4 regions of the Streptosporangium sp. NPDC002607 genome follow, and region 1 is predicted to be linked to each of the others. Evidence: riboswitches for the same ligand, from Rfam matches in the RefSeq annotation. Region 1 holds a riboswitch; each other region holds the start of a gene.
What was found. A riboswitch is a leader RNA that binds a small molecule or an ion and turns the genes downstream of it on or off. The one in region 1 is predicted to bind cyclic di-AMP.

Region 1 (5,504 bases):
CGGCCCACCGGCCCGGTCACGCGGATCTCGTCCAGGACGGTGGTGAACTGCGGGCAGTCAGCGGCCTGCCCAGGCGTGAGCACGAAAACCAGCGGCAACCCCGCGCTATCGGCCACGGCATGGATCTTGCTGCTCAGTCCGCCTTGGGATCGGCCGAGCGCGGCCGCCTCCGCCCGAGCTTCACGGCGTCGCCGGATGGCGGCGCGATCGTCCGCCTGTGGCGCGTCGGCATCGGGTGGGGCCTGCGGCGCGTCACCCGCAGCACCGGCGGCTGCTCGGGAAGCGGAGCCCCCTTTTCCTCGGTCAGCGCCTGCTCCAGCGCGTCCAGGGTTTCCCCGGCGACCGCCAGCCCGGCCGAGTCCTGATGCGCCCGCACGATCGTGGAGTCCACGCTGACCAGTTCCAGCCCGACCTGTCCTCGCGATGCGGCCTCGGCGATCAGCGCGTCCATCAGGCCCTGGAACACGCCGCCTTTGGCCCAGGAGTTGAACCGGGAGTAGACGGTGGACCAAGACCCGTAGCGTTCCGGGACGTCACGCCAGCTGGACCCGGTGCGAAACCGCCACAAGATCCCGTTGAACTGGTCGCGCACCCGCCGTGGCAGCGGCCCGGTCGCCGCCAGCGGCAGCTGCGGCTCGATCAAAGCCCACTCGGCATCGGTCACATCAAAGCGTGCCACATCCGAGTTCTACCAGTCACGGCAGCTAACCACCGATCCTCATCTAGATCCGAACTTCAAACAGCTCCTAGTACATCGAGATGTGCGGGTGGTCGTAGTGGTTGGCGGTGATGCCGCCGCGGTTGGACATGGTTCTCCAGCCGGAGCCGTGGTTGATGCGCTGGCGCCAGATCACGTACTTCACTCCGAGCTTGGACTTGTTCTTGATGGCCCAGGCGGCGATCTCGTCGCCGAGCCGGAGGTTGGCGGCTGAGGGCATCGTGCCGCCGGTGCTCATCATGAAGTCGCAGGCGCGGCCGAGGGGGTGCTCGCCGCCGTCGTTCGCGGACCGGTAGCAACCGACGGCGTACGGAAGGTTGAAGCGTCTCTTGACGGCCTCACGCATGATCCGGGTCCGGTCGGTGATGTTGTCGGCGCCGGTGGGGAGTTGCGGGGCCCAGCTGCCGTCGGCGCGGCGCCCGGAGCCGACGGGGGCGAGCTGGTCGAGCCTGTTCTTGATGTCCTTGATCAGATCTTCGACCTCGTCACGCTGGGTCTGCATCTCCTTGGCCTCCTCACCGATTTCGTCGGTGAGCCTGGCGGCCGTCTCGGTCGCCCTCTTCCTACGTTCGAAGCTCTCGGCGAAGCCCTGTAGGTGCGCGCTCTGCTGGGCGGTGAGCTGCTCCATCACCGCTGCTCCACCCATGTCGTCGGCGAACAGCAGCGCGGGCAGCCCTCCGATGCTGCTCTGGTAGCGGAGCTGGACTATGGAGTCGACCTGCTTTTCCGCCCTGGCGTAGAGGTCGGAGGCCCTGGCCAGGTTCTGCTTGGCGACGGCCTCGGCCTTCTGTGCCTTCTTGAGGGACTCGCGCTTGGCCGCGTATGCCTCGATCAGCCCGTCGACCTTCTTGCCGAGCTTGGCCAGCTCGGCGCGGAGTTTGGCCTCGGTCGGCTTGGGCTCCGCGCTTCCCGCGGTGGGGGCACCGAGGGTGAACGTGGCGACCAGGCTCAAACAAAGGGCCAGAGCCGCATGCCGACGGAACGTGGGGGACGGGGCCGCCACGAACTCTCCTCTCCTTCCGCCTACCGGGTTAGCTGACGGGTTCGGGCTGGAGAACGCCCTTCCACCGAAGTGGTTTCACCCCAGGTGCGGTGGTTCCCCGGCTCCCGGGCGATGCGCCTGGGATTAGGCATATCGGCTGTTGCAGCCGATGTGGGAAGGATAGTAGTGGTAAACACAGGGTCACGCGACTTCAAGACGAGACCAATTGGTGATTAGTTCGTGACAACAGAGCGCAGAAGGTGTGCTGCCTCCTCGGGCAGCACGTCGTTCACGAAGGCACCCATGGCCGACTCGGAGCCGGCGAGATATTTCAGCTTGTTCGGTGCGCGGCGGATGCTGAACAGCTCCATGTGCGCGTACGACAGGTCGCGACCGGTGTTGACCGGCGCCTGGTGCCAGGCCGCGATGTAGGGCATCGGCACGCCGAACAGCCCGTCGAGGCGGCGGAGCACGTCGGTGTAGAGCGGTCCGAACGCCGCGCGCTCCGCGGGCTCCAGTCCGACCAGGTCGGGGACCTGCCGGTGGGGGTAGAGGTGAACCTCCACCGGCCAGCGCGCCGCGGCCGGGACGAACGCCGTCCAGTGCTCGTTCGAGGCCACCACCCGGACCCCGGCCTCCCGCTCCGCGGCGAGCACGTCGGCGAACAGGTTGCCGCCGGTCCGCTCCCGGTGGCGCCCGGCCGCCCCGAGGGTCAGCTTGGTGCGCGGGGTCACGTAGGGGTACGCGTAGATCTGGCCGTGCGGGTGGGCCAGAGTGATGCCGATCTCGGCTCCCCGGTTCTCGAAACAGAACACCTGCTCCACGCCCGGCATCGCCGACAACTCCGCCGTACGGTCGATCCAGGCCTCCATGACCAGCTCCACCTGCTCGGGGGGGAGCATCGCGAATGAGGAGTCGTGCTCGGCGGTGAAACAGACCACCTCACAGCGGCCGACCCCGGGGCGGACCTCACTCAACCCGCCGACCTGCTGATAGTCGCCCAGATAGGTGGAGAACGAGGGGAACCTGTTCTCGAAGACCGCCACGTCGTAGGCCGCGGAGGGGATCTCGGTGAGGTTGCCGGAGGTGGAAGGGCAGAGCGGGCACTCGCTGGCCGGGGGCAGAAAGGTGCGGCCCTGGCGGTGTCCGGCCACCGCGATCCACTCCTCGGTCAGCGGGTCGTAACGCAACTCGGAGGCGGCGGGGCGGGGCGGCAGGTCGCGGCTGTCGACCGCTCCGCGGTCGGCGTCGTCGCGGCGGTCGAAGTAGAACAGCTCCCGGCCGTCGGCCAGGTGGGTGATCGTACGCTTCATCGGCCGACGCTCTCGCTCTCCTGCTGTGGCTCTGTGATGATCAGCTCTCCCACCGAGGCGGCGAGCTCCTCGCGGGCCTCCTCGGCCAGGCCGGAGTCGGTGACCACGATGTGGGCCTGGGCCAGCTCGGCGATCGTGCTGATGCCGACCGTGCCCCACTTGGTGTGGTCGGCGAGCACCACCAGGCGGTGCGCGGAGGCGACCAGCTCGCGGTTGGTCTCGGCCTCCAGCAGGTTGGGTGTGGTGAACCCGGCTCGGGCGCTCATCCCGTGCACGCCGAGGAAGAGGGTGTCGACGTGGAGTCCCCGGATCGCCGTGACCGCGACCGGGCCGACCAGCGCGTCGGAGGGGGTGCGGACCCCGCCGGTGAGCACGACCGTGCGATCGGCCCTGGGGGAGCGGTGGAAGACGTCGGCGATCCGGATCGAGTTGGTGATCACGGTCAGCTCGGGCACGTCGGTCACGTGGTGGGCGAGCGTCCAGGTCGTGGTTCCCGCGGAGAGTGCGATGGCGGTGGCGGGCCGGACGAGCCGGGCGGCCTGCTGGGCGATCGTCTCCTTCTCCGCCTGCTGGCGCGCCGACTTGGCGGCGAAGCCCGGTTCCTCGGTCGAGCCGGACCCGGTGGCGGTGGCGCCACCGTGGACCTTCTCCACCAGCCCGCGCTCGGAGAGCACCTCAAGGTCGCGCCGGATCGTCATGTCGGACACGCCGAGCTCCCGGACGAGATCGGCGACCCTGACCCCGCCCCTGCTCCGCACCCTCTCCAGGATCGCCTGCTGCCGCTGCTGGGCGAGCATTGACTCACTCCCTTTAATTCACCAGATTCCACCAAAATACCACGGCGGGTACCGGGAAATACTGTTGAATTATGGTGGTCACCTGCTCACAGCCGCTCAAGCTCCGCCATGATGTTCGCCCGCGCCGGCTCCTCCAGATCGGCGATGTGGAAGATCGCCGTAAGGTCGAGCAGTGAGCGCAGCACCGCGGCCCTGCCGGACCTGAAAGCGTCGTCGGGCACGAAGGCGTACTCCTCGCGCACGGCGGTCGCGTAGGCGGCGTAGACCTCCGGCGACGCGCCCAGGATCGCCAGGTCCGCGTCGGACAGCACGGCCCCGTCCGCGTCGCCCGGTGCGGGGGCGTGCGTGACGGTCAGCCTGACCAGCCGGGCGACCGTGGCCACCGCCTCGGGGGAGAGCCCCATCTCCGGCAGCGCGCGCTCGGCCAGGATGGCGCTCCGCTCCTCGTTGTCGCCGCGCCGCGGGTCGTAGACGGCGTCGTGGAACCAGGCCGCCAGCCGTACCAGGTCCGGGTGCTCGGCATGAGAGGCCAGGGTGTCGATGTGGGCGAGCACGGCCTCCAGGTGGGTGGTGGTGTGATACCTGCGGTGCGGCTCGTCGTACCGGGTGATCAGTTCACGGCCGAGGGGTTCGGCCTCGGGGCCGGACAGGGACAGCCAGCGGGCCATCAGCTTCTCGCGCATGAGGGCGAGCCTAGAACCTGGCCGGAGGGGAGGATCCTCAGGTGCGGGAGGCGCTGATCGTCAAGGTTGGGGCAACGCACCCACCGGAGCGGGGCGGATCGCGGTTCGGGCCTTGTGCGCCGGGCGTCGCAGGAGGAACGTGAAGGTCTGAACCGGTGGCATCGAGTCCCGTACGGGTCCGGAATCACGGGTCCGGAATCACGGAGGCCGGCACTCGCGGGACCTGGAAGGACCTCAGGGAAGGGGTGGTCGGCATGGCCAGAAGATCGCGTAAGGGCAAGGCCCGCAAGAAGCACAAGGCCAACCACGGCAAGCGGCCGACCGCTCGCTAGCCGTACTGATCACAGAGGCCGAGTCCACGGGGACGGGCGGTCACGCGCGGCGGCCCCAGGAGGCCAGCAGCCGGGTCTGCGCGTCGGTGTCGGAGGGCACCTTCCGGTGCTCTCCGGCCTGGTGCTCCCCGACGGCCGCGGTCTGCCGGTAGCCGGGTTCCGCGTCGGCGAACCAGGTGGCGCAGGCCGCGACCAACTCCGGGTCGAGCCGCTCGTCGGCGCCGATGGCGCGGGCCAGGTCCCAGGTGTGGATGAGGGCGTCGGCGAACAGTTCGGTGATGTACTCCCGGCCGGGCACGTCGCCGAAGGGCAGGTGGACGACGCGGTCGAGGACCCGGTGATCGATCGCCGCCTGGATGGCGGGCACGGCCGAGGTGTCGAACGCCTTGATGGGGTCGTCGCCGAGCAGGTCGCCCTCGAAGGCGTCGCCGATCTCCGCGTGGGCCCGCCCGGCCAGCAACTCGGGAGCCCACAGGTTCTCGCCGACCACGTGGTTGACGAGGGAGCGCACGTCCCAGTCGACGCACGGCGTCGGATTCTCCCACTGGTCGGGGCCGATCCGGTGGACGAGAGCGCCGAAGTCGTCCAGCGCGCGACGGTAAGCCTCGGGTACGTCGATGGTCATCATGCCCTCCCGATGCCCTCCCGGGTTCTCTCCCGGCCCTCATCTTGACCGTAA
Region 2 (5,504 bases), on a different contig from region 1:
CCACTCGCGCGCGACCCACTCGCGCCCGCGTTCACCCATGGCACGTGCCCCGGCCGGATCCTTGAGCAGGTCGACCAGGGTCGCCGTGACCTCGTCCGGACGGGTGCCGTCGACGACCAGGCCGGTCTGCCCGCGTAGCACGGCGTCGGGGGCGCCGCCCGAGGAGCCGGCCACCACGGGCAGCCCGCTGGCGGACGCCTCCAGATAGACGATGCCGAGCCCCTCCACGTCGATACCGCCCAGGCGGGTACGGCACGGCATGGCGAACACGTCGCCCGCTGCCAGGTAGCCGGGCAGCGCGGCCTCCGGCACGGGGCCGGTGATCTGGACCGAGCCGCCCATCGGCCTGGCCAGCCGCTCCAGGGTCCTGCGGTACGGGCCACCGCCGACGATCAGGAGCATCGCGTCGGGAACGTCCCGCAGCACGCCGGGCCAGGCTCGCAGCAGCGTGTCCTGGCCCTTGCGCGGCACCAGCCTGGACAGGCAGAGCACCACCGGCCGCTCTCCCAGTCCGAGCGCCGCGCGCGCCTGCTCTCTCCCGGCCTCGGGCGCGAACACCTCGGTGTCGACGCCGGGCGCGAGCCGCACCAGCTTGTCCTCGGGTATCACCCTGGCCAGCCGCTGCCGGGTGTACTCCCCCAGGTAGGTGACCACGTCGGCGTGCGCGCCGATCCTGGCGAGCACCCGGCGGCCGATCGGGAGCGCCGTCCAGCCCGCCTCGTGGCCGTGGGTGACCATGACGACGCGGCGGACCCCGGCCTCGCGCATCCTGGGCGCGAGCAGCCCGAGCGGTGCCGCCGCCCCGAAGACCACGGTCTCGCAGCCGAACTCGGCGATCAGTGCGGCCGCCCGGCGGGCGACGGCGGGGGTGGGCAGCATCAGCGAGGTGGGGTGCCGCACCACGGGGTAGGGCTGCCGCAGGTCGAAGTCCTCGCTGCCGGGCCACTGGGGGGCGTAGACGACGACCGAGCCGGGCGGGCGGCGGGCGATGAGACCGTACACGAACGACTGGATCCCCCCGGCGCGGGGCGGGAAGTCGTTCGTGACCACCAGCGTGCGCCTCATGGCTCGGAGAGACCGTTCAGCCGGGCCCAGGAGCGCGCCAGCGCGATGCGCTGCGGCGCGCTGGGATGCGAGGCGTAGAGCACGTACTCCACGAGGTCGGGTGACAGATCCGAGATGTTGGTGACCGCCAGCCGTTTCTGCATGGCGACGAACGTCGCCGGATCCCTGGTCAGGTCCAGCGCGTGGACGTCCGCACGGGCCTCGATGTGCCGGCTCACCAGGTTCTGTGCCGGTCCTGACAGCACCGTGGCCAGACTGAGCAACCCCATGACCAGGCCCACCGCCCTCGGGTCGCCGATGGAGGAGATCCCCGCGCGGCGCCGCACGACCCCCGCCGAGGTCACCACGTAGAGCAGGCACGCCCCGAACGCCGCGCCCAGAGCTCCGACGAGCGTACCGGAGAGCACGTCGCCCGCCTTGGCGTGACCGAGCTCGTGCGCGACCACCAGCTCGACCTCGTCGGCGGGCGCCCGGAGCAGCGTGTCGTAGACGACGATCCTGCGGGTCGCGCCGAATCCGGAGACGTAGGCGTTGAGCGCGGTGGTCCGCCGGGAGGCGTCGGCGACGAGCACGTCCTCCACCGGCACGCCGTCCCTGGCGGCCATGGCGAGCAGGTCGTCGCGGAGTTGTCCGGCCTCCATCGGCCTGAAGTCGTTGAAGATCGGCTCGATGAGCACCGGATAGGCGAAGGAGGCCGCCACCGTCAGCGCGAACGCGCCGGCCGCCGCCGGGATCCACCAGCGCCGGTAGCGCCGCGCCAGCGCGACCACCGCCAGAACCATGATCGCGGTCAGCGCGGTGCCGACACCGATGCTCTTGATCCGGTCGGCGGTCCAGGTCGGCCAGGTCTGGGTGGACAGCCCGAAGTCGCGCAGGTAGGTCTCCGACCACATCCCCAGCGGCCAGCGCAGCATCGCGACGGCCACCGACAGCGCCAGCACGCCGAGCAGCGCCCGCAACCACCACGGCCCCCGCAGCCGGCCGACGAGCCGCGCGCCCAGCGGGATGCCCACCAGCACCCCCGCCACCACCAGCGTCAGGCCGAGGGAGAGGTAACCCGGTACGCTGACCAGCTTGTCGAACGCCTCGGACCTGGCGATCTGCTCGGCCGTGAAGTCGCGGGCCGGATCGGGGACGACCGCCGGGGCCCCCTCGGGCAGCGCCCGCCAGGGCGTGGCGAACGCCACGACCGCCAGCGTGACCACCCCCAGCGCGGCCAGCGCCCACCCCGCCGGCCGCACGCCCGAGGGCGCGTCCGTCGTGCTCAGCGTCATCAAACACCTCCAGCGTGGAGCCCGAACCCGGGGCCCCGTCCTTTGGATCTTCTGCCTGCCGCGGTCGGCCGGACGGCGCCTCGCCGAGTCGTCACCGGTCACCGCGGCACGCCGCGGCTCCCTCCCGTGCCTCGCGAGGCACCCGCCGACCACTCCTCGCCACGGCGAGATCCGCCAGGTGAGCCCTGGACCGGGAAAGGACACAAGGATGTCAGGCGAGTTCCTTTTCGAGGTAGTCACGCCACGCCACGGTGAGTTGGGCAGGCGACAGGCCGAGCGTGCCGGTGACATCGCCACCGTAGAGCCTCACCAGAGCCTTCTCGCCGAAGCGCTCCGAGATGAACCGGCAGGCGAGCCAGGCCTCCTCGTACACCTGCGCGAGCCGCGGGGCGCCGGGGGCGAAGTCGGCGGGACCGGGGAGACGGGTGGGCAGGACTCCGGCGCGCACCTCGGCGGCCAGTTCGGCGGCGGCCGTCCGCACCGGGATCCCGGCATCGCGGTAGCCCACGTAGTCGGCGAAGCCCTCCGACAGCCACATCGGCACCCGGCCGCCACGGGTCGCGCCGGTGGCCACGTGCACGAGTTCGTGCGTGATCACCACGTCCCTGCCGGTCGTGCTGAGCCTCGCGTAGCCCGAGGGCAGGACGATCACCCGGTCCGCGGTCGCCATCGCGGCCAGGCCCCGGGTGCTCTCCGCTCCGGCGAGTGCCGCGGCCTCGGCGTCGGTGGCGGGGAACAGGATCACCGCTCGGACCGGCCCCCAGATCGCCGCGACCGCGCGGCGGGCCCGGTCGGCCCTGGCGGCCAGGTCCCGCAGGACGGCGGGCGAGACGTCGTGGCCGATCACGAGGGAGTGCTCGCCCCGGACGACGACGGCGGCACCGGGCCACAGGTCGCGAAGGTCGACGGGGAGTTCTCCGGCGCGGTGGAGAGGGTCGCGAGGAAGCGGGCCGGCTCCGGCCAGGAGAGGTCCCGTCCCGGCCAACGGGCCCACGCTCATCAGCGCCAGCATCCCGGCGAGCACGGTGCGGCGCCCCTTCGGGACGGACATAACGATGTGATGCTAGCGGAACGCGGGCCGGCGCTCCGGCCTTCGGGCCGGAGGTGAAGGCCCGCACGGGAGTGCCCGCCGGGGCGCGAGCGTGCCCTGACCTGCCGTGTTCTGCCGCCGGAAAGGTGATCCGGTAGCGCGGATCCGCGCCGGCCCAGGCCGCCGGCCACGCGCTCGCGGCCTTCGCCGGAAACGGAGCGGCCCCGTCCCCGCACATGTGAGGAACGGGGCCGACGCCCCTGCTCAGGCTCCGGGCCGGACCGCTCCGGCGAAGGAGGACCGGTAGTACCCCTCCAGCTTCACGATCCGGACCGTCTTGCCGCTGCTCGGCGAGTGGACCATCCTGCCCTTGCCGACGTACATGCCGACGTGGCCCTTTCCGCTGAAGAACATCAGGTCACCGGGGCGCAGGTGGCTCCACGAGACCTTCTTCCTGATCGCCCGGTACTGGCTGTGCGTGATCCGGGGAATGGACACGCCCGCCTTGCGCCAGGCGTATTTGACGAGCCCCGAGCAGTCGAACGCGCCGGGACCGGAGGCACCCCACCGGTACGGATCGCCGACCTGCTTCTTGGCCGTCGAGACGGCCTTGCGAGCCCGAACCTTCTGCAGGGCCGCCCTGCTCATCTTGGTCTTGACCTTGGTACCGGCCTTGGCCTTGTGCACGGTTCTCTTCGTGCTCTCGGCCTGCTCGGAGACTCCGGCCGCGGTGTTGACCAGGATCTCAGGGGTGCTGTCCGTCGTCGCCCTGGCCGCCGTCGGCCCCAGGGTGACCGCTCCGGCTGAGGCGGTCAGGGTTAGGGCGATGCCGCCGAGGGAAAGGCGGAAAAGGCGCGACAGACGGGTGTTACACGGGGTGGTAGACAGGATTTCTCCTTGGTGCTTCCACTGATGCCTACCGGGTTAGCTGACGGGTTCGGGCTTGGAAGATGCCCTACGGCGCAAATGCGCTGATTCACCCCTGGCCACGCTGTGTCGGGCCTTTTGGGTCCCCGGTTCCATGCCTCCTGGCTGCATAGATTCGGCGGGCCGCCGTGATGAGGTCCGTCCCCGGCAGGGGAACGGCGGCCGGTTGGATTTCTATAGGGACACCGGCCCGAAGACCGACATTCACCGCGACGGCATGGCTTGCACGTCGCGAGGCCAGAAGTTACCCCGATCTCCAACCTTCGGCAAAGCATTCGCCAAACAAGAAGATCAATAAGCCTTCGTGATCTTCCTGTTACCCCTGCTTAATGGCTATTTATGCTATTGAGATATGACTCTCGTCACACCCTAGGAATCACGCCCGACAAATCGCGATTTCTGTAATGTTCATCACATTTGCCATAATTCACGGTTGAAGCCGCGAGGGGCCCTCTCCCGCCGCGGAGCACGGGTCAGCGCCGGACGCACGTGTAGGCGCCGTAGATCGATTCCCTGAAGTCCGCCTCGACGATCTCGAACCCGGCGGCGTCGAACATCGGCTCGAGAAGCCACCGGAAGGTGCTGTACTCGGTGCGCAGATGCTCGGCGTAGTCCTCGCGGGTATAACCCAGCGCGGGATCGTCGGCCGCGCCGTCGAGCCAGCGGCCGAGCACGGCGTCGGCCTCGGCCGGCCGGAAATCGAAGATCAGATCGCGCAGGCGCAGGACGCCCCCCGGTCGTACGATCCGCGCGATGCGGTCGAGTGCGACCGCCTTCCAGAAGTCGGGGAGCTGATGGAGGGCGTGACGGGTGTAGACCGCGTCCGCGGGTGGCCCGGCGTGCTCGTAGGAGAGAAAGCCCGCCCGCACGCATTCGAGGTTGGCCAGGCCGTCCTCGGCGGCCCGGACGGTCAGGAAGTCGTGCATCGCCGGGGAGACGTCGACCGCCACCACGCGCCGGAACCGCCGCGCCGCGGCCAGCGCGAACTGCCCCGTCCCCGCGCCGAGTTCCACGACCGTCGCCGTCTCCCCCAGGCCGCGCCCGGCGAGCGCGGCGAGGTCCTCCCCCGGATCAGGCCTGCCCTGCTTGCGGTCGAACCCGGCGACGAACGCGGCGTCGAGGTGCTCGGGACCGGCATGGGCGAGTTCGTCGAGCATCCATGAAGTGATCATGTTCCGATGCTGGCAGCGCCGCCGCGCGCGACGCAC
Region 3 (5,504 bases), on a different contig from region 1:
GGCGGCAGGGTGCTGCCGACGGGCACGATCTTGATGCCCATGACCATCTTGCCGACGGTCTGCCCACCCCTACTGATCATGAAGAACTCGTAGGCGAAATAGATCGCCGCGCTGACCAGGGAGACGAGAAGGCTCGCGAGGAAGACGCCGCTCCCGTCGGTGCTGGCGCCCGTCGCGAGGTTGAAGCTGGGAGCCGTCACCAGGAGGCCGGTCAGCACCGCACTGATGATCACCCCCGGGATCGCCAGAATGATCGCGTCGATGATCCGCGCCACCAGGCGCTGCCACCACTCGGCGAGCGGGCCGGGAGCGCCGGGGGGGCCGCCGTAAGGCTGGCCGTACCCCTGCTGCCCATAGCCGGGCTGCTGGCCGTAACCCGGCTGCTGGCCGTAGTCGGGCTGCTGCCCGTAACCGGGCTGCTGGCCATAGTCGGGCTGCTGCTGACCGTACTGCTGCTGCCCGTAACCCGGCTGGGACGGCTGCTGCTGCCCGTAACCGGGCTGCTGGCCGTAGCCGGGCTGCTGCTGACCGTACTGCTGCTGCCCGTAACCCGGCTGGGACGGCTGCTGCTGCCCGTAACCGGGCTGCTGGCCGTAGCCCGGCTGCTCGTGGGACGCCTGCTGCCCGTAGCCGGGCTGCTGACCGTACGCGCCGGTCCCGCCCTGCTGGCCATAGCCCTGCTGCTGGCCGTACGCGTCCGTCCCGCCCTGCTGACCGTACGACTGCTGCTGCCCATACCCCTGCTGGCCGTACGACTGCTGCTGCCCGTACCCCTGCTGCTGGCCGTAGCCCTGCTGACCATAGCCGGGCTGGGCCACCCCCGGGCCGGTGTTCGGCTGCGATCCCTCCGACCGATATCCCATGATCGTCACATCGGGGTCGAGTTCGCCAGGGGCTCGACCCTGGTTGTGCTGCCCGTAATCCGGCTGTCCCGAAGGTGTGCGACTGCGCTCGGGATCATCCTGTGGATACGGCGGCTGTCCGTTGCTCACCGCGTCACCTCACTTAGACTGCGCATGTGGCAAATGTCAGACGCACATGCTTGCTGCTGCACAAGGTATCGACATAGGAATCAACAGTCACCTTTCCAGTCAGTCATCTCTAAAGTCATCAGAGTCGGGCTCGTGTGTCAGGTGCAGCAGCATCCGGGTGTTTCCCAAGGTATTGGGCTTGACGTGCTCCAGATCAAGGAACTCCGCGACGCCCTCGTCGTAGGAGGCGAGAAGTTCGGCGTAGACCTCCGGGGCGACGGGTGTGCCCTGGATCTCCTGAAATCCATGCCGGGCGAAGAAGCCGACCTCGAAGGTCAGGCAGAAGACCCTGCGCAGGCCCAGCTCCGCGGCCGTGCGGATGAGCACCGAGACGATCCGATGGCCGATTCCCATTCCCCTGCGGGTCGGATCGACGGCAACGGTCCGAATTTCGGCAAGATCCTCCCAGAGAACATGAAGCGCCCCGCAGCCGAGGATTATCCCCTCCGCGTCAGTCGCGACCCAGAACTCCTGGATGTCCTCGTACAGGGTGACGGTGGCCTTCTCCAGCAGGCGCGGGCCGGCTCCACCGTAGGTGTCGACGAGCCGCCTGATGGCACGGACGTCCGGGGTGCGGGCACGGCGGACCGTGACCGCCGGGGTGGCGCCGGGAGCGGGTGACCCCCGCCCCTCTCCCTCGGATCCGGCTCGCCGCTCCCCCTCTTTCCCGGGATTCGCGAACGGCACGGGAGAATGCTCCGCAAGCTGCTCCATGACCGATCAGCGTACGTCCTCTCCGGCCTTCAATTACGGCTCATCCTTAACTCTCGCCCCGGGGGCATCACATGACCCTTGGTAGTTGGATTACCACGCTGGGCGCACGACGCCTCTAATGTGTCGCAGCTCATCTTTGGCACGGTCCCGGACCTGGGAAGACCCACGCCACGCCCGCCGCGAGGAAGGCAAAGGCAGCGTAATGGCCATGTTGATCATATTGGCATGTGATCTTTCCGTGACATTTCAGTTGCGAAACCTCTACTGAGTTCGCAGTTCTGGTTGAGCAGGAACCACGAGTGCACTAATCTCCGTGCTCGATGTCAGAGACGTAAAAGCCTGACCCGCCGAATCTCCCGACCAGGGGAACCGGGGACCCACCACGTCCTTCGGGGTGAATCCGAGTGCCACCGGCGCACCCGGTAGGGCTGCCTCCGGCCCGAACCCGTCAGCTAACCCGGTAGGCGGCCGAGGAGAGGAGCCCGTTGGTGAAGCGCATGCGCGACCGCGCAGGAGAGCACGCGGGCGGCGACGCCCGCTGTCGAGAACGCGCGGCGCGGAGGCGGAGTCGCCGCATGGCGGTCATCGGCCTGGCGTTCGCCATCATGACCCTCGGCACCCCCCTGGTCTCGGCCACGGCGGATCCCGAGCCCAGCCTCCAGCAACTGGCCAAGCAGGCCGAGAAGCTGCACGAGGAGATCGGCACGCTCGCCGAGCAGTACAACGGCGAGCGGGTCAGGCTCAAGCAGGCCCAGCGAGCCGCGGAAAGCGCCAAGAAGACCCTCGCGACGAGCGAGTCGGAGCTCGCGACCCGGCGCACCAAGGCCACCCTCCTCGCGCAGAGCAACTACATGTCCGGCGGCCTGAACTCCGGACTCGCCTTCACCCAGGCGACCGACCCCGACACCTTCCTCGACCAGGCCACCACCAACTACGCCCTCCAGCAGCAGCAGAGCGAGGAGGTCGCCCAGGTCGGCCGGGCGATCGAGGCCGCCGAGCGGGCACAGGCCAGCGCCAAGGCGAGGACCTCAGAGGTCAAGGTGCTCCTGGAGGAGATCGAGGGCAAGCGCAGCAAGATCGAGCGACTGGTCTCGCGGGTCGAGAGCGACCTGTTCAGCGAGGTGCGCACCAGGGCCGTCAGCAACAGGGGTGCCCGGGTGAAGGTCGACGTGCCCATCGTGGGCAGCGGCAAGGCGGCGGAGGCGGCCCGCTGGGCGCTCACCCAGCAACTCAAGCCGTACGTCTGGGGCGCCGAGGGCCCCAACTCCTTCGACTGCTCCGGGCTGGTCATGTGGGCCTACCAGAAGGTCGGCATCAGCCTGCCGCACTACACCGGCAACCAGTGGACCGCGGGCACCCACATCTCCAAAAACGACCTGCGCCCAGGCGACCTGGTCTTCTTCTACAGCGACCTGCACCACGTCGGGATCTACATCGGCGCGGGCCTGATGGTCCACGCGCCCCGGACGGGTGACGTCATCCACATCGCCACGATCGACAACCGGCCCTTCGCCGGCGGGGTGCGGATCGCCGACTGAGCGGCTGAGCCGGGCCGGTCACGGATCGCGAGCCGCCCGGCCCTTGGCCGGGCGGCGAATCCTGCCGTGCCGAGGGCCGGTCAGACGGGCACCCCGCAGACTTGCGCCCCTCGGACGATGCCCGCAGGTGCGGTGACCGACGGCAACGCGGTGAGGCGCCGTCTGACCGCGGTGGGCAGGACAGCCGAGGGGCAGGGTCTAGATCAGGCGGCGGCGGGCCGCCCAGGCCACGGCCTCGATCGCCGTGGCGACACCGATGCGGTCGCAGATGCCTCTGAGCCTGCGCCTGACGGTCCGGCCGCTGATATCGAGGCGGCGGCCCACCCTGTCGACGGTGACGCCCTTGGCGAGTTCAGCCAGCAGCACGAGGTCGTCGTCGCTGAGACCGATATCACTCATGCCCAGGGGGCTGTCGCCATGGCGAGAATCCACTTCTGGATATGCCATCAAGAGTCACTCCCCCCACTCTGGAAACCGGGCGCGAGACGCCGGAAATGAATACCGTCCGCCAGGAACGGTAAACGCCTTGTTCAAAGGTCGTCAAGTTCTACTCTTCATAGCGAGCGCCCACTATTGACATACTAGGTGCTACGTGAAGTACTCATGATATGTCAGTGCCTTTGGGGTTAAGTCACGACCGTGCCCCCGCACGAGCCCGCAGGTGCCCCCCTGGCTGCGACAACAGAAGTCCTGGCAGAACAAGGTTTCGCCGGAACCGCCGCGGCGGCGCGCACCCGCGGGGCCGCATCCTCGGTGGAAGCGAGCCACCCGTTTTTCCCCGGGAAAATCGATCTCTTCCTGGCGCTCTTCGACGGCCACGCCGTCTGGCGCCTTGACGGCACCTCGCGGAAAACTCTGAAATGGGAAGCCCGCAAGAGCACCTTTGCGGCATTAGCGAAGTATCGGGTGCCGACGACGGGCGTCAGGCGATATTGGACACGCTTAAAAGGGAGTTTCTGCGCTATGCAGAAAGCCGTCCGAAATTACACGGGGGAGCGTGAGCACGGACCCCGCGGTTTGCGGCCCATGGGGATTCGACCCGTCCGCCCAGGAATCGTCCGCCTGCCGTGCTCGCGCCCACGCGCGCCGGCGCGGAGCCGCGCGGGACGGTGAAGAGGTGCTCGCGAGGTGGTGAGGGCGCTACCCGGTACCGCCGACCGGGATTCGAAGGTGCGCGCCGAGCCCGACCGGCCCGCCCCGGGGATGCCGCCCCGGGCCGTCATCCGGGCTTCGATCCCGGCGGAGACGATCGCGCCGCCGGACCGCGCGGGACGAGGTCCCACGCGGTCCGGCGGCGCTGCCCGCAGACTCAGCCGGTCGGCTTGACCAGCGGGAACAGGATGGTCTCGCGGATGTTCTTACCGGTGAAGGCCATGATGAGGCGGTCGATGCCGAGCCCCAGGCCACCGGTGGGCGGCATCGCATATTCCAGTGCGGTGAGGAAGTCCTCGTCAAGCTGCATGGCCTCGGCGTCCCCGCCCGCGGCGAGCAGGGACTGCTCGGTGAGGCGGCGGCGCTGCTCGACCGGGTCGACCAGCTCCGAGTAGGCGGTGCCGAGCTCGGTGCCGAACCCGATCAGGTCCCACTTCTCGGTGAGGAGCGGGTTGTCACGGTGCTGGCGGGTCAGCGGGGAGGTCTCCACCGGATAGTCCATGACGAACGTGGGCTGGATGAGCGTGTGCTCGACGAGCGCCTCGAAGATCTCCTGGACGAGCTTGCCCTGGCCCCACTTGGCATCCCAGTGGATCTCCCGGGCGTCCGCGAGCTTGCGTACGTACTCCAGGGGCGTCGCGGTGGTGATCTCCTCGCCCAGTGCCTCCGAGACCGACCCGTAGAGGGTGATCCGCGGCCACTTCGCCAGGCCGAGGTCGATCTCCTGCCCCTGGTGGACGACCACGGAGTGGCCGAGGGCCGCCACGACCGCCTGCTGGATCATCCGCTGGGTCAGGTCGGCCATGTCGTTGTAGTCGAGATACGTGCCGTAGGCCTCAAGCATCGTGAACTCGGGGTTGTGCGTGGAGTCCGCGCCCTCGTTACGGAAGTTGCGGTTGATCTCGAAGACCTTCTCGATGCCGCCGACCACGAGCCGCTTGAGGTAGAGCTCGATCGCGATGCGAAGGTAGAGCTCCATGTCGTAGGCGTTGATGTGGGTCTTGAAAGGCCGGGCCGTGGCTCCGCCGTGGATCGGCTGGAGCATCGGCGTCTCGACCTCCAGGTAGCC
Region 4 (5,504 bases), on a different contig from region 1:
CGTGCATCCCGAGGGCAGGTCCCGCAGCAGGCAGGCCGCCCACTTCAGGTAGGAGTCAGAGTCGGCCACGGCCAGGACCTTCAACGAGAACCTCCAACGGGGATCCCCCGCTTCATATCCGATTTCACATGGGCGGACCCGGCGCGGCTCGCATCCCGGGGCGGCACGCCACCGGCCTCCGGCCGCGGGGTCACGAGGTCACGAGGTCATGCCCCGGTGGCTCCCGTGTCGTGATGGGCGAACATCGACAGGTGGGAGCGGAGCGAGGGGGCCGCCTCCACCGTCCACCACTCGTCCGGGACGTCCACCGTCTCGACCGGGACGCCCCTGGCCGAGAGCAGGACCCGCAGGGAGGTGACCGCGGTGGACGGCAGGCTCAGTACCCGCTGCCCGGCGGCCAGCCCGCGCAGGGTCATCTCGGCGGGGATCCCGCCGCCGTAGACGGTGATCCCGGGCTGCTCCCCGACCCTGGCGAGATCGTGGGGGTCCTCCCTGCGGTGCGGGAAGTAGGCCACCGGCCCGGCCGAGCCGAGAGCGGCCAGCCAGCCGAGGTAGTGGTCGCGGTGGATCAGGCCGTTGCGGACCAGCGAGGTGCCGAGAACGACCGTGAGCTCCTTGGGACGGGGCACGCGCAGCGGCTGCGACCGCAGCCAGGCGAAGTCGTGGGTGATCAGCTCGGCCCCTCTCGCCCGTACGGCCTTCGCCAGGTCCGCGGGAACGGGCAGCGCTGTGAAGATCGACAGCCGCCCCGAGCGGGCCGCGGCGCGCAACCTGAGTCCGGCCGCCGCGCCGAGGGCGGTTCTGAGCCGTCCCGCCTTCCCCCGGGCCCTCAGCAGGGGCGTACCCGCGTGGCCGACGAGCAGCTCCAGGAGCCTGATGGTGGCCAGCCCGTCGTCGACGATCACGATACGGCCGGGGCGCCCGGTGAGCCAGCGGAACTGGACCTTGCCGGAGAAGGCGTCGCCCACCGCCCAGGTCACGCCCCGGTGCGGCCTGGGCATGTCCGGCCGCGCGGCGGTGAGCTCCAGGCCCGGCGGCAGGGTGAGGCGCCCGAGCTCGCGCCCGGTGGCGGCCAGGGGGCGGAGCCTCGCCCTGGGCACGAGGTGGCTGCGGGCACCGAGCAGCCCCGCGTGGTGGGCCTCCACGGCGCAGAGCATCTGCAGCGGGGATTCCACCCAGGCGATGGCCGAACCCTGATCCCGCGCGTGGTCTCGACCGTCCTCCACGCCGGGTGATGACCCGTTCACGACTGACCCAAGCTAACCCGGTGGCCTTAAGCGCCGGGGAACCACGGATGAACAGCCGCCCACGCGTGCTTGCGCGCGGTCTTTTCGATCTTTATCGTGGTGTACGGAACCGTTTCGTACACCACGGAGGAGTGAGCATGTGGACAGCCGATGAGATTCCCGACCTGACCGGCTCCACCGCCGTGGTCACCGGGGCGAGCGGCGGCATCGGCGTACCGACGGCACTGGAGCTGGCCAGGCACGGTGCCAGGGTCGTCATGACGGCACGCGACCCGGACAGGGGCCGGGCCGCGCTGGAGGCGGTCAGGGCGGCGGCGCCGGGGGCGACGGCCGAGGTGAGAGCGCTCGACCTGGCCGACCTCCGCTCGGTACGCGCCTTCGCGGACACCGTCGACGGGCCGCTGGAGCTGCTGGTCAACAACGCCGGGGTGGGCCCGATGTCCCGGCGGACCACCGCCGACGGCTTCGAGACCCAGTTCGGCGTCAACCACCTGGGGCACTTCGCCCTGACCGGCCTGCTGATGCCACGCCTGCTGGCCGCCTCCGCGGCCCGGGTGGTCACGGTCTCCAGCGACGCGCACTCCCTCGGCGCGATCGACTTCGAGAACCTGGGGCTGGAACGCGGGTACGGCATGTTCTCCGCGTACAGCCGTTCCAAGCTGGCCAACCTGCTGTTCGCCGTGGAGTTGCAGCGCCGCGCCGACGCCTCGGGGGCGGCGCTGCTGAGCCTGGCGACCCACCCGGGCATGACCGCCACCGGCATTCTGAAGCCGGGCGCCCTCACCCGCCCCTTCAACGCGCTGATGCGCCTGGTGGCACAGCCGGTCGCCAAGGGCGCCAGGCCGTCCCTGTACGCGGCCACCTCTCCCGAGGCGAGAGGCGGGCAGTACATCGGCCCGGGGCCGAAAGTGCTGCGCCCCTCGCCGAAGGCACTGGACGAGGCGGTGGCGGCGAGGCTCTGGGAGAGGTCCGAGGCGCTGACCGGCGTACGATTCGGGGAGATCCGCCAGCACTAGCGAACCACCGGAGGCACCTTGCGTCTCGACCCCACTCGGGAGCGGGCGATCCTCGACGCGACGGCCGGTCTGCTGTCCGAGGTCGGATACGACCGGATGTCCATCGACCAGATCGCCAGGCGGGCCAGCGCGAGCAAGGCCACGATCTACCGTCGCTGGGCGGGCAAGGAGGCGCTGGTCGTGGATCTGATCTGCAACCACCTTGAGATCGACGTCGTGCCGCCGCCCGACACCGGGTCGATGCGCGGGGACCTGATCGGGGTCGTGGACGGGTTCTGCCGGATACTGGAACGGAAACAGGCGATGATCTTCGGCCTGTTTCCGGCGTTCCTCACCTCCCCCGAGCTGGCCTCCGCCCTGCGCGACAACGTGCCCCGCCCCGACATCACCGGCACCGTCCCGCTGCTGGAACGCGCCAGGGAGCGCGGCGAGCTGCCAGGGCCGGTGGACCCCGCGGAACTCAGGAAGGCCACCGAGGCGCTGGTGTGGTACCGGCTGCTCTTCACCGGTAAGCCACTGGATCGGGAGTTCGTCGAGGACACGGTCGACCGGTTCCTGCTCCCGCTGTTCCGATCCTGGTCCGGCCAAGAGAGCTGAGGCCCGCCCTGCCGCCGGCGGGCCCCTGAGCCGCCGAACCTCGTTCGGGCCTTCCGGGGGAGCGGGACGCATCCGCTCCGCACTTTTTACCATCGAATATTTGTTGCAAAAAGTTAAGGCCTGACACCCTTACCGGCGAGCCTCCCGATCATGCCATACCATCCCGGGTCAGGCGATCCACCGGCGGGTACCACACGGCTGGATCGCCGAGGAAACAGGGGATCCCGCCCGCGACGGGGCCGCGACCCCGTCCACCGCGACCGGCCGGAGGACGAGGGTGACCCGCCTCCTTCCCAGGCCAAGCGACCCCCCGTCGTACCCCTGCGACTTGGACGTATCACCAAGTCAGGGCAATGTGTCCTACTTGTAATCGTCTGTCCGAGTGACGTACGTTCGTCCTGTTCATGGCAAATGTCTGGGTCTGTATAGATCTAAGCATTGCCGTCACATTGCCCGACCGTGTTCCACCTGGGCGGAACCCCTCCGCCCGCGGTGAGCACGGCCGCCGAATCCGCGAAGTCTGCGGAACCGGGGAACCACGTTCCTGGGGTGAATCAGCGCGTTCTCGCGCCGTAGGGCACTTCCCAGCCCGAACCCGTCAGCTAACCCGGTAGGCGGCATGGAAGCGAAGCAAGGAGTCGAACCCCGCTATGACCAAGCACCGCCTCACCCCCACCTTCAGCGCCCCCCGCGTGGCGAGCGCCCTCCTGGGCGCCTGTGTCGTCCTGGCGACCGGCTCCGTGGGCTCCGCAGCCCTGGCCGACAGCCACACCGCTCTTAACCCGCCCGCCGACGCGAAGATCTCCGAGGTCTCGCAGCACAAGCCCGCGAGCACCCCGCTCGAGATCGCGGCCCAGAGGCTGCCCAAGGTCTCCGCCGCGCAGGTCCTGGACCTCGCCTCCAAGCAGATCGGCGTCCGCGAGAACTCCCAGGGCGGCGGGACCAAGTTCCACTCGTGGTACATGTCCTCCCCGCGCGCCAAGGAGACCGTCGCCCGTGACGGCGGCACCATCCAGGGCTACGCCAACGCCCCCTGGTGCGCGATGTTCGTCTCCTGGGTCGGCGAGATGGCCGGCATCCGGCCCACGATGGGCTGGGACGCCTACACCGTCACCCACGCCAAGTGGTTCAAGAACAACCACCACTGGGGCACCACCCCCACTCCCGGCGCCGTCGTCTACTTCGACTGGGCCGGCGGCAAGAGCCTCGACGGCATCGACCACGTCGGCTTCGTGAAGAAGGACAACGGAGACGGCACGATCACCACGATCGAGGGCAACACCGGCAACGGCAACGTCGAGCAGCGCATCCGGCCTGTCTCCCAGGTCGTCGGCTACGGCTACCCCGTCTACGCCAACTGATCCACACCCGCCGCCCGCGCCATCCCCCATGGGGCGGGCACCCGGCACCCCGCCGGTGAACGCGGGCCGATCCGCACTCGCCCAGGGGCGCCGCTCGCTCGAGCGGCGCCCCTGACGGCGTTCCCCCGGCCGCCTTCGCGACTCCTTCGCATCGATCGTCCCACCGTGGTGCCCCTTTCGCGGTGACGTCCAGCGCCCCGGTGGCATCCACGATGCCGCGAGAGTGTGCGCACTCCTCATCCCAGGCCCTGAACGCCTCATCGACACCGGCTCCATCGACGTCGGATTCGGGGTGCTCGCCGGATTCCGGGGGCCGCCAGAGGTTCCGGCGGTTCTCTCCGTTCAGCACGTTCCGGAACCGGCTTCGCTCGACCACGCCCATGTGCCGGACCAGCCCGAGCAGGGACGGCTCCGAGGGGGTGCGGTCTTTTCTCCGAGCTGCTCGGCGGTCAGGCCCGCGATTTCATCGGTTACCTCCAGCGTGGAGACCCCCGCCTTCAGACGGGGGAGGAAACGCGGCACGGTGCCGCGTTTCTGAATGGGTTGCGTAGCCGTAGCCGTCCGCTCTCTGGAGCATGCGAACGTGGCGGTGGCCGATGCCCTGCACGGTGCCGTGCCGGGTGGTGATGTTGAAGCTTCCGGTGGTGCGGACGGCGACCCGGCCGGTGTGAACCCCGGCCTTCTTGCCTGCCGGGACGTTTGCCCGGACCAGGTCGCCGGTTTGGAAGCCGTGGTGCAGTTTGCTCCGTGGCCGGGCAAGACGGGGGAACCCGTATCGGTCGGGGACGGTGCGGGCGTAGGTGCCGCGCCCGGTCGCCGTGACCACCAGGACCGTGGACGGCCAGGCAGTCACGCTCTCCAGTTCGCCGACGTGCAACGCGTCCAACGTGTGGGACTTCGGAGCGCCGGTGCGGGAGCGGTTCCATTTGGTGCGCCCGCCGGAGGCGCCTGCCACGGGCAGGCCGGTGGCCTTCAGCGCCTGCCACAGTGCCCAGCGGGTGGTGTTGACGGCGGCGGCGTCGCGCAGCGGTGCTTTCGCCTGCTTGAGGATCTTCGTCAGGAGGGTGGGCTTGTCCTTGAGGAACTCCTGCACGGGGGTGGCGTTCTTGGTCTGGTTACAGCCGATGCAGGCCAGGGTGAGGTTGCTGACGCGCTCAGAGCCGCCCCGGCTGCGGGGGTGGATGTGGTCGAGGTTGAGCGGTACGCCGCTCGCGCCGCAGTAGGCGCAGGTGCGCCCCCACTTGGCCAGCAGGTATTCGCGGACCTCGTACCCGGCGAGGGTG

Region 2: another riboswitch for cyclic di-AMP. It lies ahead of ACWD3H_RS10905 (C40 family peptidase); the one in region 1 lies ahead of ACWD3H_RS18400 (coiled-coil domain-containing protein).
Region 3: another riboswitch for cyclic di-AMP. It lies ahead of ACWD3H_RS00605 (NlpC/P60 family protein); the one in region 1 lies ahead of ACWD3H_RS18400 (coiled-coil domain-containing protein).
Region 4: another riboswitch for cyclic di-AMP. It lies ahead of ACWD3H_RS29865 (CHAP domain-containing protein); the one in region 1 lies ahead of ACWD3H_RS18400 (coiled-coil domain-containing protein).

The regions. Positions count from the first base shown of each region.
Region 1 covers NZ_JBSFWD010000014.1:155,998-161,501, forward strand. Annotated here, with positions in the region: partial or broken gene ACWD3H_RS18395 (IS5 family transposase) at 1-679, opposite strand, end outside; gene ACWD3H_RS18400 (coiled-coil domain-containing protein) at 747-1,670, opposite strand; cyclic di-AMP (ydaO/yuaA leader) riboswitch at 1,725-1,861, opposite strand; gene galT (galactose-1-phosphate uridylyltransferase) at 1,934-3,013, opposite strand; gene ACWD3H_RS18410 (DeoR/GlpR family DNA-binding transcription regulator) at 3,010-3,810, opposite strand; gene ACWD3H_RS18415 (HD domain-containing protein) at 3,897-4,493, opposite strand; gene ACWD3H_RS18420 (50S ribosomal protein bL37) at 4,748-4,825, shown strand; gene ACWD3H_RS18425 (TIGR03086 family metal-binding protein) at 4,866-5,453, opposite strand.
Region 2 covers NZ_JBSFWD010000007.1:178,166-183,669, reverse strand. Annotated here, with positions in the region: gene ACWD3H_RS10920 (glycosyltransferase family 4 protein) at 1-1,065, opposite strand, end outside; gene ACWD3H_RS10915 (M48 family metallopeptidase) at 1,062-2,339, opposite strand; gene ACWD3H_RS10910 (hypothetical protein) at 2,551-3,390, opposite strand; gene ACWD3H_RS10905 (C40 family peptidase) at 3,634-4,056, opposite strand; cyclic di-AMP (ydaO/yuaA leader) riboswitch at 4,268-4,427, opposite strand; gene ACWD3H_RS10900 (class I SAM-dependent methyltransferase) at 4,770-5,468, opposite strand.
Region 3 covers NZ_JBSFWD010000001.1:126,048-131,551, forward strand. Annotated here, with positions in the region: gene ACWD3H_RS00595 (RDD family protein) at 1-863, opposite strand, end outside; gene ACWD3H_RS00600 (amino-acid N-acetyltransferase) at 1,092-1,745, opposite strand; cyclic di-AMP (ydaO/yuaA leader) riboswitch at 2,081-2,228, shown strand; gene ACWD3H_RS00605 (NlpC/P60 family protein) at 2,321-3,283, shown strand; gene ACWD3H_RS00610 (helix-turn-helix domain-containing protein) at 3,482-3,682, opposite strand; gene lysX (bifunctional lysylphosphatidylglycerol synthetase/lysine--tRNA ligase LysX) at 4,593-5,504, opposite strand, start outside.
Region 4 covers NZ_JBSFWD010000031.1:444-5,947, reverse strand. Annotated here, with positions in the region: gene ACWD3H_RS29885 (DUF6716 putative glycosyltransferase) at 1-69, opposite strand, end outside; gene ACWD3H_RS29880 (hypothetical protein) at 207-1,226, opposite strand; gene ACWD3H_RS29875 (oxidoreductase) at 1,385-2,263, shown strand; gene ACWD3H_RS29870 (TetR/AcrR family transcriptional regulator) at 2,282-2,860, shown strand; cyclic di-AMP (ydaO/yuaA leader) riboswitch at 3,354-3,492, shown strand; gene ACWD3H_RS29865 (CHAP domain-containing protein) at 3,511-4,221, shown strand; partial or broken gene ACWD3H_RS29860 (mycothiol transferase) at 4,121-4,654, opposite strand; partial or broken gene iscB (RNA-guided endonuclease IscB) at 4,685-5,504, opposite strand, start outside.